DNA from 3 places in the Lysinibacillus sp. FW12 genome. Region 2 is predicted to be linked to each of the others. Evidence: riboswitches for the same ligand, from Rfam matches in the RefSeq annotation. Region 2 holds a riboswitch; each other region holds the start of a gene.
What was found. Region 2 has a riboswitch for cobalamin ahead of SJW71_RS12930 (hypothetical protein). Riboswitches for the same ligand answer to the same signal wherever they lie in the genome.

Region 1 (3,283 bases), 2.0 Mb from region 2:
GGGCTTACTACTTTATAAAAATCTTTACCACCAGCATTTGTGGGCATTTCAAAAGCATGATTACCCTTTGCTGGTATTTGAATATATCGAGCATGTGAGAACACGGGGTTAGGATTATGCTGTGCTTCCTTGTTGTCACGGTAATCAAAAATAGTTTTAATACCTAACATTTCAAATCGCTCTTTATCTGCTGATGTCATTTTACCAAGTGCTGCAGAGCGGTAGAATAAACCCTTCTTTACAATACGTCCATCCCTTGTCTTATATCCCCCCATATCTCGGAAATTATAGACTGCCTCAAACGGAATAACCTGTGTATCTAACTGTTCCATTCACTACCCTCCCTAAATTATTAAGCATTCTTACCTTTATTCTATAGAACAAATTAAATTAATTCCAATTTTCACGCTAGGTAATAACTAACCATATAAAAATGGCTAGCCGTTAGATCGGCTAGCCTTGAATTGTTATTTAAATAACTCTGGATACACAGCTTTAGCTACTAATTCTACTGCTTCTCCAATACGTGGACCAGGACGATTAGAGATATCAGTATCAAGAGACTGTACAGCTTTATCTTGAATAGCTTTCACAGTATTCCAACCATCACGTGTCAAAATTTCCCCTATAGGATCTTCTGTATAGTTTACTGTTGTTAATATAACCTCTGGATTTTTCGCAATAACCTCTTCCTCAGACACTTGCGCCCAATTGTCTAAATCAGCAAAGACATTCTTAACATTGGCTGCATTTAATATTTCTTGCTGGAAAGTTCCAGCGCCTGCCGTATAAATATCTGGCTTAGGACTAATCTCTAAATAAACATTTTTCGGTGCTTTTACTTCTTTCACCTTTGTTTGTACTTCAGTAATTTTCGCTTTAATCTGTTCGTTTAATTCATTTCCTTTATCTTCAACACCCATTACAGCAGCTAGTTGTTCAATATCCCCATAAACATCATCAAATGATGTGGCAGATTCAATAACAAAAACTTTCAGTCCCGCATCTTCTAATGGTTTCAATGCATCCTTAGAGCCAATTGTGTAAGCAATGACCACATCTGGCTTTAAGGCTATAATGCGTTCACTATCGAAATTCTGAGAATCAGATACTCGTTCGATTTTTTGTGCTGCTTCTGGATATGTGTCATACTCTGTTGCTCCTACGATTTTCTCACCAACACCTAGTGCAAATAAAATCTCCGTATTACTTGGTTGTAAGGAAACAATAGTTTTTGGTACTTCTTTAAATTCTACTTCTACACCACGATCATCTGTTACTTTGTAGGTTGTTTGTTCAGTTTGTTGCGTATCCTGTGAAGCCTCTTTATTTTTTGTATCTTCTGAGGTACCACAACCTGCTAAAACTAATATTAGTACTAGCACTGATAGCCATTGGAAATTAAATACTTTCTTCATTCTTACTCTCCCTTTTCTTTTTCATTGGATAGGATTTACTAATAAACGGTATTTCAGCTATACCTGCTTGGTGATTCATATAGACTGCCATGACAAAGCATACATTTGCTAACAAGCCTAAGTAGTCGAAAAGGATAGCTGGTACCTCTCGTTCCTCTGAAACCTTATGTAATGTACGATATGATTTTTTGGCTTCACTGCGGCAAAGATGTAAAGCAGCAGCAGCCTCTGTGCCCTGAGGTAAAACAAAACTTTGTATTTCTTCCTTCACATGACGAACATAAAAGTCATAGCGTTCGCTTAACCAAGAAAGATCTTCTTCTGTTACTGCTAGCTTTCCTCGGACTGAACCATTGACATGGTAAGCCATAGGTAACATAATCAGCAAATCATCTGCGACAACTTGTACATCCTCCTTTTTTACTGCAGCTAATGCAACCCCTAGATGTGTTGTGAGACTATCTGTTCGAATCTCATAATCAACCGTTGAAGCCTTCTCACGCATAAACGGATAACAAGAATAACGTGCATCCTTTTTCACTTGATGTACCCCCTTCCCATTTTGATAAATTCTTACATGAACGATAGCATAAAAAAACGCCGCTCCTTTAAGCAAAGGAACGACGAAAATAACATAATGATTGCCAATTACTATGACATTACCTATGTAATTTGCCGTATATCCTCCTAGCTTCCGAAGAGTTGTTATACGTTCAAATAAAGGTCGGTCTCCTGGCTTGTACAATTCATTAATGAATTTTAATGAGCTATAAAGAACCTTCCCATCTCCTTGGAGACAGTGGTATATCTTTATAATGGCTGTACTTACAGTTGCGGAAACAGCTTCGGTTTTTCACCGAATTCCCGATTATGCTAGTTAGCACCTTTATTCTGCAAGAATATTTCATTTGTAAAGCAGTTTACCATATATTAATAGGAAAAAACAGTTGTACTCCAAATAGAAACTTTACATCTGTACAAAAAAACACCATCTCGCTACTTTGAACGGATGGCTGCCTTATATTTCTTTTTGTGTTTAACTTCGTGCTCTTCATCAATTAAGCGGTGTGCAATAGCTATTAATTTAGAGTCATTCGTTTGATCATAAAGCTTTTTAAAAGAAATAATAATATCATAGCGAATAAGAGAGGGATGCTTTTCATCCAAACATGTTTGAAATCTCTTAGCTAGATACGAGACAACTAAGTCTCTTTGTACTTGACCTGCTAATCCAATTTTCCAAATAGCTTGTAACGCGTTCCTCGCCGTGGCAAATCGCTCATCATACGTCACAGCCCAAATTTTCAAAAAATCCTCCAATACCCTTTCTTCTGGATCACTTTTTGCGGCTAAGGCACATAAAATTTGTGCAGCACGTGCACGAGCATGTCCATCTTTGTATGTAAGTGCTTGTACAAGCTGTTCCCATACTGCATATGTCCAATCTACGGGCTCCTGCATAATTTTCATTAGTTCCTCGTAAGATTCATATTGAATATCGTGGTCACGCTCTGTTAGATTACTAAAAAGTTGCAAAATCTCTTTTTCCATAATTTATCCCTACCTTTATTGATTCAGAACGTAATAAAATTTGATTTATGGTACACTTAACTTAATTTTTTCGCAAAGAAGGTGAGTTTATGAATAAATTTAATGCTAGGAAATTGATTTTTCGAGTAATTGTGATTCTATCCTTACTTGTAGCTGCCTATTTTATTATCCCTGTGTCCATGCCTTTACTATTTGCAGGTATAAGTGCATTTTTCTTAGAACCAATCGTCATGTTCTTTAAAAGGCGATGGAAGATGTCACGGAAAATAGCAGTTGCTTTTATATACATAGTGAGTGTTATGGTTATATCTATT
Region 2 (3,283 bases):
TTGTGTATATCATATTTTTGCGTAGAAGTTACAAAAGTCAGTTGTATCAACGTTTTATCGTTATTTTCAGTTTACATAATCAAGCTTATGGGAAGTTAAAGACGAATATTTATTCGTTTGATATTCATTGCGTCAATTAAACGTTGGATAACTCGAAAATCCCCCCAAGCCACCTACTTCCTACAAGTGCTTTCTGCTGTCCGATAATCGCAGACACTATTTTTAAAACAAGCCGGTTTTTTGCGATGTCAGAAGTAGCGAGAACCGTTAAATCGGATAGTTGATCGTTTCGAGTCTTCTAAGTGACGATAGTTATTAGTTTGAATATTCCTTAGATGGAAAATAAAGAATGTTATTATTCCGATTTAACTTGCGTCAGTTTTGCGTCAATACTATTTCTCCGTATTCTAACAATACCGCAAAGTTAAACCGAATAATATCGGACGACTTTCCTTTGTTTTTGTCCAATCTATTTCGGATAATTTAGCGGATATTTATAAAAGTATATTTGCGCTAGAATATCGAAATAGAAAGAGAGGTAATTAAAAATGTGGCATAGGGAAAACATTTTAACAGCAGACGTTAGAGCAGCGTTTAATTTAACCGAAGGGCAAGTGAGATCAATCGTAATGGCTATGAGAAAAAGAGTTGGAATTTTTACGACTAAAGTTGGCGGTGATTTACGTTATAATGCTCGAGAGGTAAGTGTTGTAGAGTTCGTTCGTACTAGGATGAACGAGAATTATTTACTTGATGATGCGTGTGATTTAGCAGTATTAACGCATTATGGGAAGGATGAAAACGATATAATAAAACAGTATCTACTATCTGAGTTACAAAGAATAGAAGGTAAAGAATGATAAGTTGGAAAATATTACGATATTTGACTTTAGAAAAACGCTACTTTACAATTGATTTTAGTAATCTAATAGGAATGTGGAGTACACTCGATTCCTATGACAACTAAATAGCGTGTAGTAATAGGTGTAAATTGCGTGCAATTTGCTTAAAAGGGAAGTCGGTGAGAATCCGACACTGTCCCGCAACTGTAAATGTGAGCGACTTTTCAGCATCCACTGTCTTTGGACGGGAAGGAGAAAAGAAGCGATGATCATGAGTCAGGATACCTGCCTGTTACGAGTACACACCATAAACCTACGAGGAATAGGAGGTGGCATGTTGACAAAACAGAATGCTCTGTTCGTCACAGTACGTCAAACGCCCAAAGTTCATGAAGGGGTTCATCATCGGGCTCATTCACATTTACTTCGGGTTTGTTTGGCATTGTGTGATGAAGAAAGTTAATGTAAAGGATTTCCTCAAAGAATAGGAAGTCCTTTTTTGTTTTGAAAAAATGTACGCAAAGGGGATGCACGTATGATGTATGTAGAAATGAACATTTGTAAGCAACCACGCACAGAAACAGCCAAGAAAGCGAAAACGAGAATGGCGGTTGAATCACTGATCGATCAATTATTAGCAACGAAGCTCATTCGCAATGATCGTTTCTTTGAGCAAATTTTATATAATAAAGATATTATTTGGATCCAAAATGGGGAGGTCAATGGTCATCTTTTTGCGAAGGCATCGGTAACTGATCAACTGAAAACGAAGACCAATAGCTTTATGATGTATATGCCGTCCAATCCAATTGTCTATGAGGTGAATGGGGAGCCGTACCATTTCATAACACGTATTGATTCAACACGGGCAAAGCCTAATCTTGAACGGCTGACATTCGAGCCAAAGCCTATTTTAAGTGCTGCACGAGTGAATGATTTACTATGCTCCATTGTGATGCGTTTTTATGAAACGTATATACAGGATTTAGCACCACAGCACGACAAACTCATCGCATTTGTACAGCAGGAATATGCCCAGTTTATTGAAGCGGTACAAGAATTAAATAATGATCATTTCAACTGGCATCCGCGCGGTAACGGCCATGAGCTTTTGCTGAAATTAATTGATCATTTACAACTTATCAAAAATCATCCAGGCAAAGTGTTAATTGATTTCACAAACTCGCATGACTATGTAATCGTCCAACCAGCATATTTCGTGCACAAGCCAACAAAAAAAGCAGTCGGTGCCCTATAAATATAAGCCCTCCAACCAACGGAGGGCTTATTTTAATTAAAGAATATCGCTGCTTGAGTGAAGACCCGCGAAAGGAGAGGAAACACCCGCGTTTGAGCGAAGAATACCCGCGGAAGGAGAGGAAACACCCGCGCAAGAGCGAAGAATACCCGCGAAAGAGGTAAACACCCGCGCAAGAGCGAAGAATACCCGCGGAAGGAGAGGAAATACCCGCGCAAGAGCGAGGAATACCCGCGAAAGAGGTAAACACCCGCACTAGAGCGAAGAATACCCGCGCAAGAGGTAAACACCCGCACTAGAGCGAGGAATACCCGCGGAAGGAGAGCAAATACCCGCGTTAGAGCGAGGAAAACCCGCGAAAGGAGCAAACACCCGCGCTAGAGCTAGGAATACCTGCGGAAGGAAGAATCCCTGCCGCCAAGAGCAAATCCCCACGCGAGCGGTGCCACCCAATCCCGATATTATTGGCAATGCATGGCGGCTTGTGCTTCTTGCCAAGGGACGGTGTAGCCTTTGCCTTTCGCGCAAAAGATGCTAGAGGAACTATATTCAGGGTCGGCATTTTTATCGTAGCCAATTTGTGCAATGACTTCCTCGGGGTTATGGCACACATCATAGCCGTCAAACTGTAGTGTTAGTGCGCCCTTTCCATTTGTATAGGCAGCAAAGGTTGTGCTATAGCTCATCAAAGTGGCAACGGGCGCACGTCCTGTTAGCACTACATCTGTTTCCGTCAAGATTGGGTCATCGAATGTACCCGCTGCTTGTTGAATGTCGGTCATCATGCGGCCAATAAAGTCATTAGAGGCTTTCATTTTAAAGCGATAGTATGGCTCCAGTAAGACATTCTGCGCTTGCTCAAGTCCTTGGCGTAACGCTCGGAAAGTAGCTTCTCGGAAATCACCGCCCGATGTGTGTTCATTGTGCCCGCGACCTGTCAACAGCGTAAAATGAACATCGGTTAGCGGGAAGCCTGTCAGTAGTCCATGATGCTCCCGTTCAAATAAGTGCTTTTCAACAAGTCGTTGGTTACCTACTGATAAATCATCCGCATGACAGGCATTGCTAAAAGTTATGCCTGTTCCACGTGGATTTGGCTCCAATAATACATGCACTTCCGCATAATGCTTGAGTGGCTCAAAATGGCCATAGCCTGTAACCGTTGTCGCAATTGTCTCCATGT
Region 3 (3,283 bases), 240 kb from region 2:
GTGAGCGCATAATACGCTTCATAATATCGATGGCTGGTACTACTTCACGGCTTAATAATGGATTAGCAATACATGCTGCATATTTCGTGCGGAAGGAGCCATTGCCCTTTGTTTCATCGTAGAAATCCTCTAAAGAGAAGCCCATCACTTCACGTACTTCATGTGGATCAAATAAGTGCCATTCTCCACGGGCTTCTACTGTTTCCATAAATAGATCTGGTAAGCATAGCCCTGTGAAAATATCATGGGCACGTAGTCGTTCATCACCATTGTTTAAGCGTAAATCTAAAAACGTAAAGACATCCTTATGCCACACATCAAGATAAACCGCGATGGCTCCTTGACGTTGCCCTAGCTGATCGACAGAGACAGCCGTATTATTGAGCTGCTTAATCCACGGTAGCACACCACTTGATGCACCTTTGAAGCCTTTAATGGACGAGCCACGGCTACGAATTTTGCCCATGTAAACGCCTATACCACCACCATATTTAGACAATGTTGCGACATCCGTATTCGTATCGTAAATGCTTTGTAGGCTGTCATCCACTGTATCGATGAAGCAACTTGAAAGCTGACCATGTGTCTTACCAGCATTTGATAGTGTCGGTGTTGCAACAGTCATATATAAATTACTCATCGCCCAGTAAGCTTCTCGCACTTTTTCTAGACGATTTTCTGTTTCATCTTGCATTAATGTCAGGGCAATGACCATCCAACGCTCTTGTGGGAGCTCTACAGGTGTTTTTGTATAATCACGCACAACATAACGATCCATTAATGTCTTCAAGCCAATATACGTGAATAACTCGTCACGACTAGGCTCTAAATAGCTGGCTAATTGTTGAAGCTCCTGCTCACTATATTTCGTTGTTAAGCTTTCATGATATAAGCCCGCTTCCGTGTAGTGCGCAAGATGAGCTGGAAATTCCTGATAAACATCCTTTGGTGAAACCCCACGTCGCGTTGCAAATTGATCGTATAATTTTTCTAAATAAATGTGTGCAGCCACAAATGTCCAATAGGGCTCTTCCTCATCAATTAGGCTAAGTGTTTGTAAAATCATCGCATCCGCCCATGCTTCAAATGTGGCATTGTCGTTTTTTCGTAGCCAACGATCCGATAACCTTACAAAGCTTTCAAGCTCATCCTCCGTATAACTATTTTTTAACTTAGCTAGTTGCTGTTCGATTTGAATTGTCATGTACACATTCGCTCCCTTTCTTTCTCCAAGCAACACAAAAAGCGATCACGCAACATCTATCGGTTACGTGATCGCTGTAAAATCGGAAATGGAAATGAAGGACGTGCACACAAAGAAGTGAACAAATCTCTCGCCTCCACTTCTCAATCCCCGAAGAATGTGTTGCTGTCTTGAACATCTCGGCAGGTCTCCTGGCTCATGCTTCCTCCAAATAATCACCTTCCCGTTTTTTCAACAGTGGTCTCTTGATTATTTGTCAGCACTTACAGTTGCGGGGACAGCTTCGGCTTAAGATGACTCTTGTTCCGAATTCCCTTTTAAACCATATTGGTACCGCTTGTCCAAATACTATATATTGTGTTTTAACTCCTAAACAAATCTAACATATTGTGTTTCGTGTTGCAATAGGTGTTTCGTACCTTGCGATTTTTAAGGCAGCCCTTTTGCTCGAAACAAGCCCTATTACGGTGCAGTTTTGCGTAGTTTTTCAAAATTTCTTTGGAAAAAATTTTGTGCCTGCTGCTCTTTTTTAGGATCGATGCCAAGCAAAATGACCGAACAAGGACCTGCTGATTTGGTCAGATCAAGCGAACTTTCAACTAGTTGCTGTCCAAAAAGACGCGCTAATTCGCCTTGTAGCCCCTTTGACCCGACTGGCCAAACTTGCTGCACGATCTCCGCCTGCCATGCCTGAAAAATGGGCTGAAGCTGTGCAACGTCTTCTGGATGCGCTAACACTTCTTCCCCTACAAGCGGCAAGCCATAAGTGTACCAGCTGAGCTGTTCATGGTCAAATGGTTGACGTTGTTGTATTTCCCCAAGCATCGTAATGGCTACACCTGACTGTAGCGTGGGCATATTCGATTCCGTACTTCCTGCGATTGCAGGACAGGCTATACCAGTTTCCTCAAACACCTGTTGAATACCTCTTTCATAACGTGTCCATGCCGTATCACCAGAGAAATTAGCGAGTAAAACTTGGCAAGGTAATGCCTGTGCCGCAAGCTGCTCTAAAAATGTCACACGTGCTGTCATGTAAGCTGTTAGTTGGTCAGATGCTGACACTACATCTTGTGGCTTTTCCCCAATGGCTGCCGCATTATCCATTGTCACAATAAACGTGCCCACTTTCATAGCATTTCTCATTGAACGCGACCTTCCTTACGCAAAAAGACCTTTGATAAAACAGGCATCACTACTGCAACAATGACTAGGTTAATAACAGTTGCCATAAGAATGCTACCTAATGCACCCCAGAAAAAGGCGGGGCTTATTAAAAAATAAAAAGGTAATGGTGCCACAATGCCATTCAATACGAGTGCCACTGGCCATTTCCAAACATGTAGACCTTTTCTATGCATTACGCCAAAGATCCACACGACTATGAACATTTCGATCGCGATGATAAGATGTAGTGGTCCTAATGGAAATCCAGCAGTCAACGCTGTAATAAAATGACCGATAAATCCAGCAAGACCTGCAAAAAATGGGGATAAAAAGACTACGCCCAAAAAGGCAGGAGCCGAGTCGAGTGCAGCAGTCGAAATAAATGCCGGCACCTTAATAACTGCCCCTACTGCACAAATGGCTGCTACCATTGCTGTCAATATCCAATTCCTTAATCTTTGTCGATCCATTCCATGTCCTCTTTTCTGTAGTATGTTTACCTCACTTCAGCTGTTCGGCAAGTCCGTACCAAATACGTACAACTTGCTCGGCTTCAATGAATAAAGCCTGATATAAACGACCACATGTATCGCGTAAGAGTCGCGCTTGTTTGTCTATTGGCACAACACCGCGCCCCATATCGTTAACAATGAGCGCTAGCATACAGTGCTGTTCAAGCCTCCTGAAGGTTGCAAGTACCGCTTGAACCACTTGGTCATCGTCCTCTAGATTTTGAGTCATCAACCAGTTTTCTAAATTTCTAATCACTAGCACTTCACAGGCTGGTGCGATCTCTGGTAGATTGCCATCGACAAGGGCGACCTGTCGCTCTTTATACAAGCCCATCACATAGTCGGTTTTACCGTTATAGGCTCCTCCAATAAAGACGTGCATCTTGCTCCCTCCTCCCAA

Region 1: linked by a shared signal. The riboswitch ahead of SJW71_RS02595 (hypothetical protein) and the one ahead of SJW71_RS12930 (hypothetical protein) in region 2 are both predicted to bind cobalamin.
Region 3: linked by a shared signal. The riboswitch ahead of SJW71_RS14365 (ribonucleoside-diphosphate reductase subunit alpha) and the one ahead of SJW71_RS12930 (hypothetical protein) in region 2 are both predicted to bind cobalamin.

What each region holds. Positions count from the first base shown of each region.
Region 1 is NZ_CP139094.1:483,988-487,270, reverse strand. It holds gene SJW71_RS02605 (tyrosine-protein phosphatase) at 1-332, opposite strand, end outside; gene SJW71_RS02600 (ABC transporter substrate-binding protein) at 468-1,418, opposite strand; gene SJW71_RS02595 (hypothetical protein) at 1,402-1,959, opposite strand; cobalamin riboswitch at 2,124-2,321, opposite strand; gene SJW71_RS02590 (hypothetical protein) at 2,415-2,969, opposite strand; gene ytvI (sporulation integral membrane protein YtvI) at 3,059-3,283, shown strand, end outside.
Region 2 is NZ_CP139094.1:2,514,456-2,517,738, reverse strand. It holds gene SJW71_RS12935 (hypothetical protein) at 549-860, shown strand; cobalamin riboswitch at 966-1,149, shown strand; gene SJW71_RS12930 (hypothetical protein) at 1,378-2,100, shown strand; gene SJW71_RS12925 (GTP-binding protein) at 2,562-3,283, opposite strand, start outside.
Region 3 is NZ_CP139094.1:2,752,751-2,756,033, forward strand. It holds gene SJW71_RS14365 (ribonucleoside-diphosphate reductase subunit alpha) at 1-1,204, opposite strand, end outside; cobalamin riboswitch at 1,368-1,557, opposite strand; gene SJW71_RS14370 (hypothetical protein) at 1,667-2,350, opposite strand; gene SJW71_RS14375 (ECF transporter S component) at 2,347-2,841, opposite strand; gene SJW71_RS14380 (bifunctional adenosylcobinamide kinase/adenosylcobinamide-phosphate guanylyltransferase) at 2,873-3,265, opposite strand; gene SJW71_RS14385 (histidine phosphatase family protein) at 3,217-3,283, opposite strand, start outside.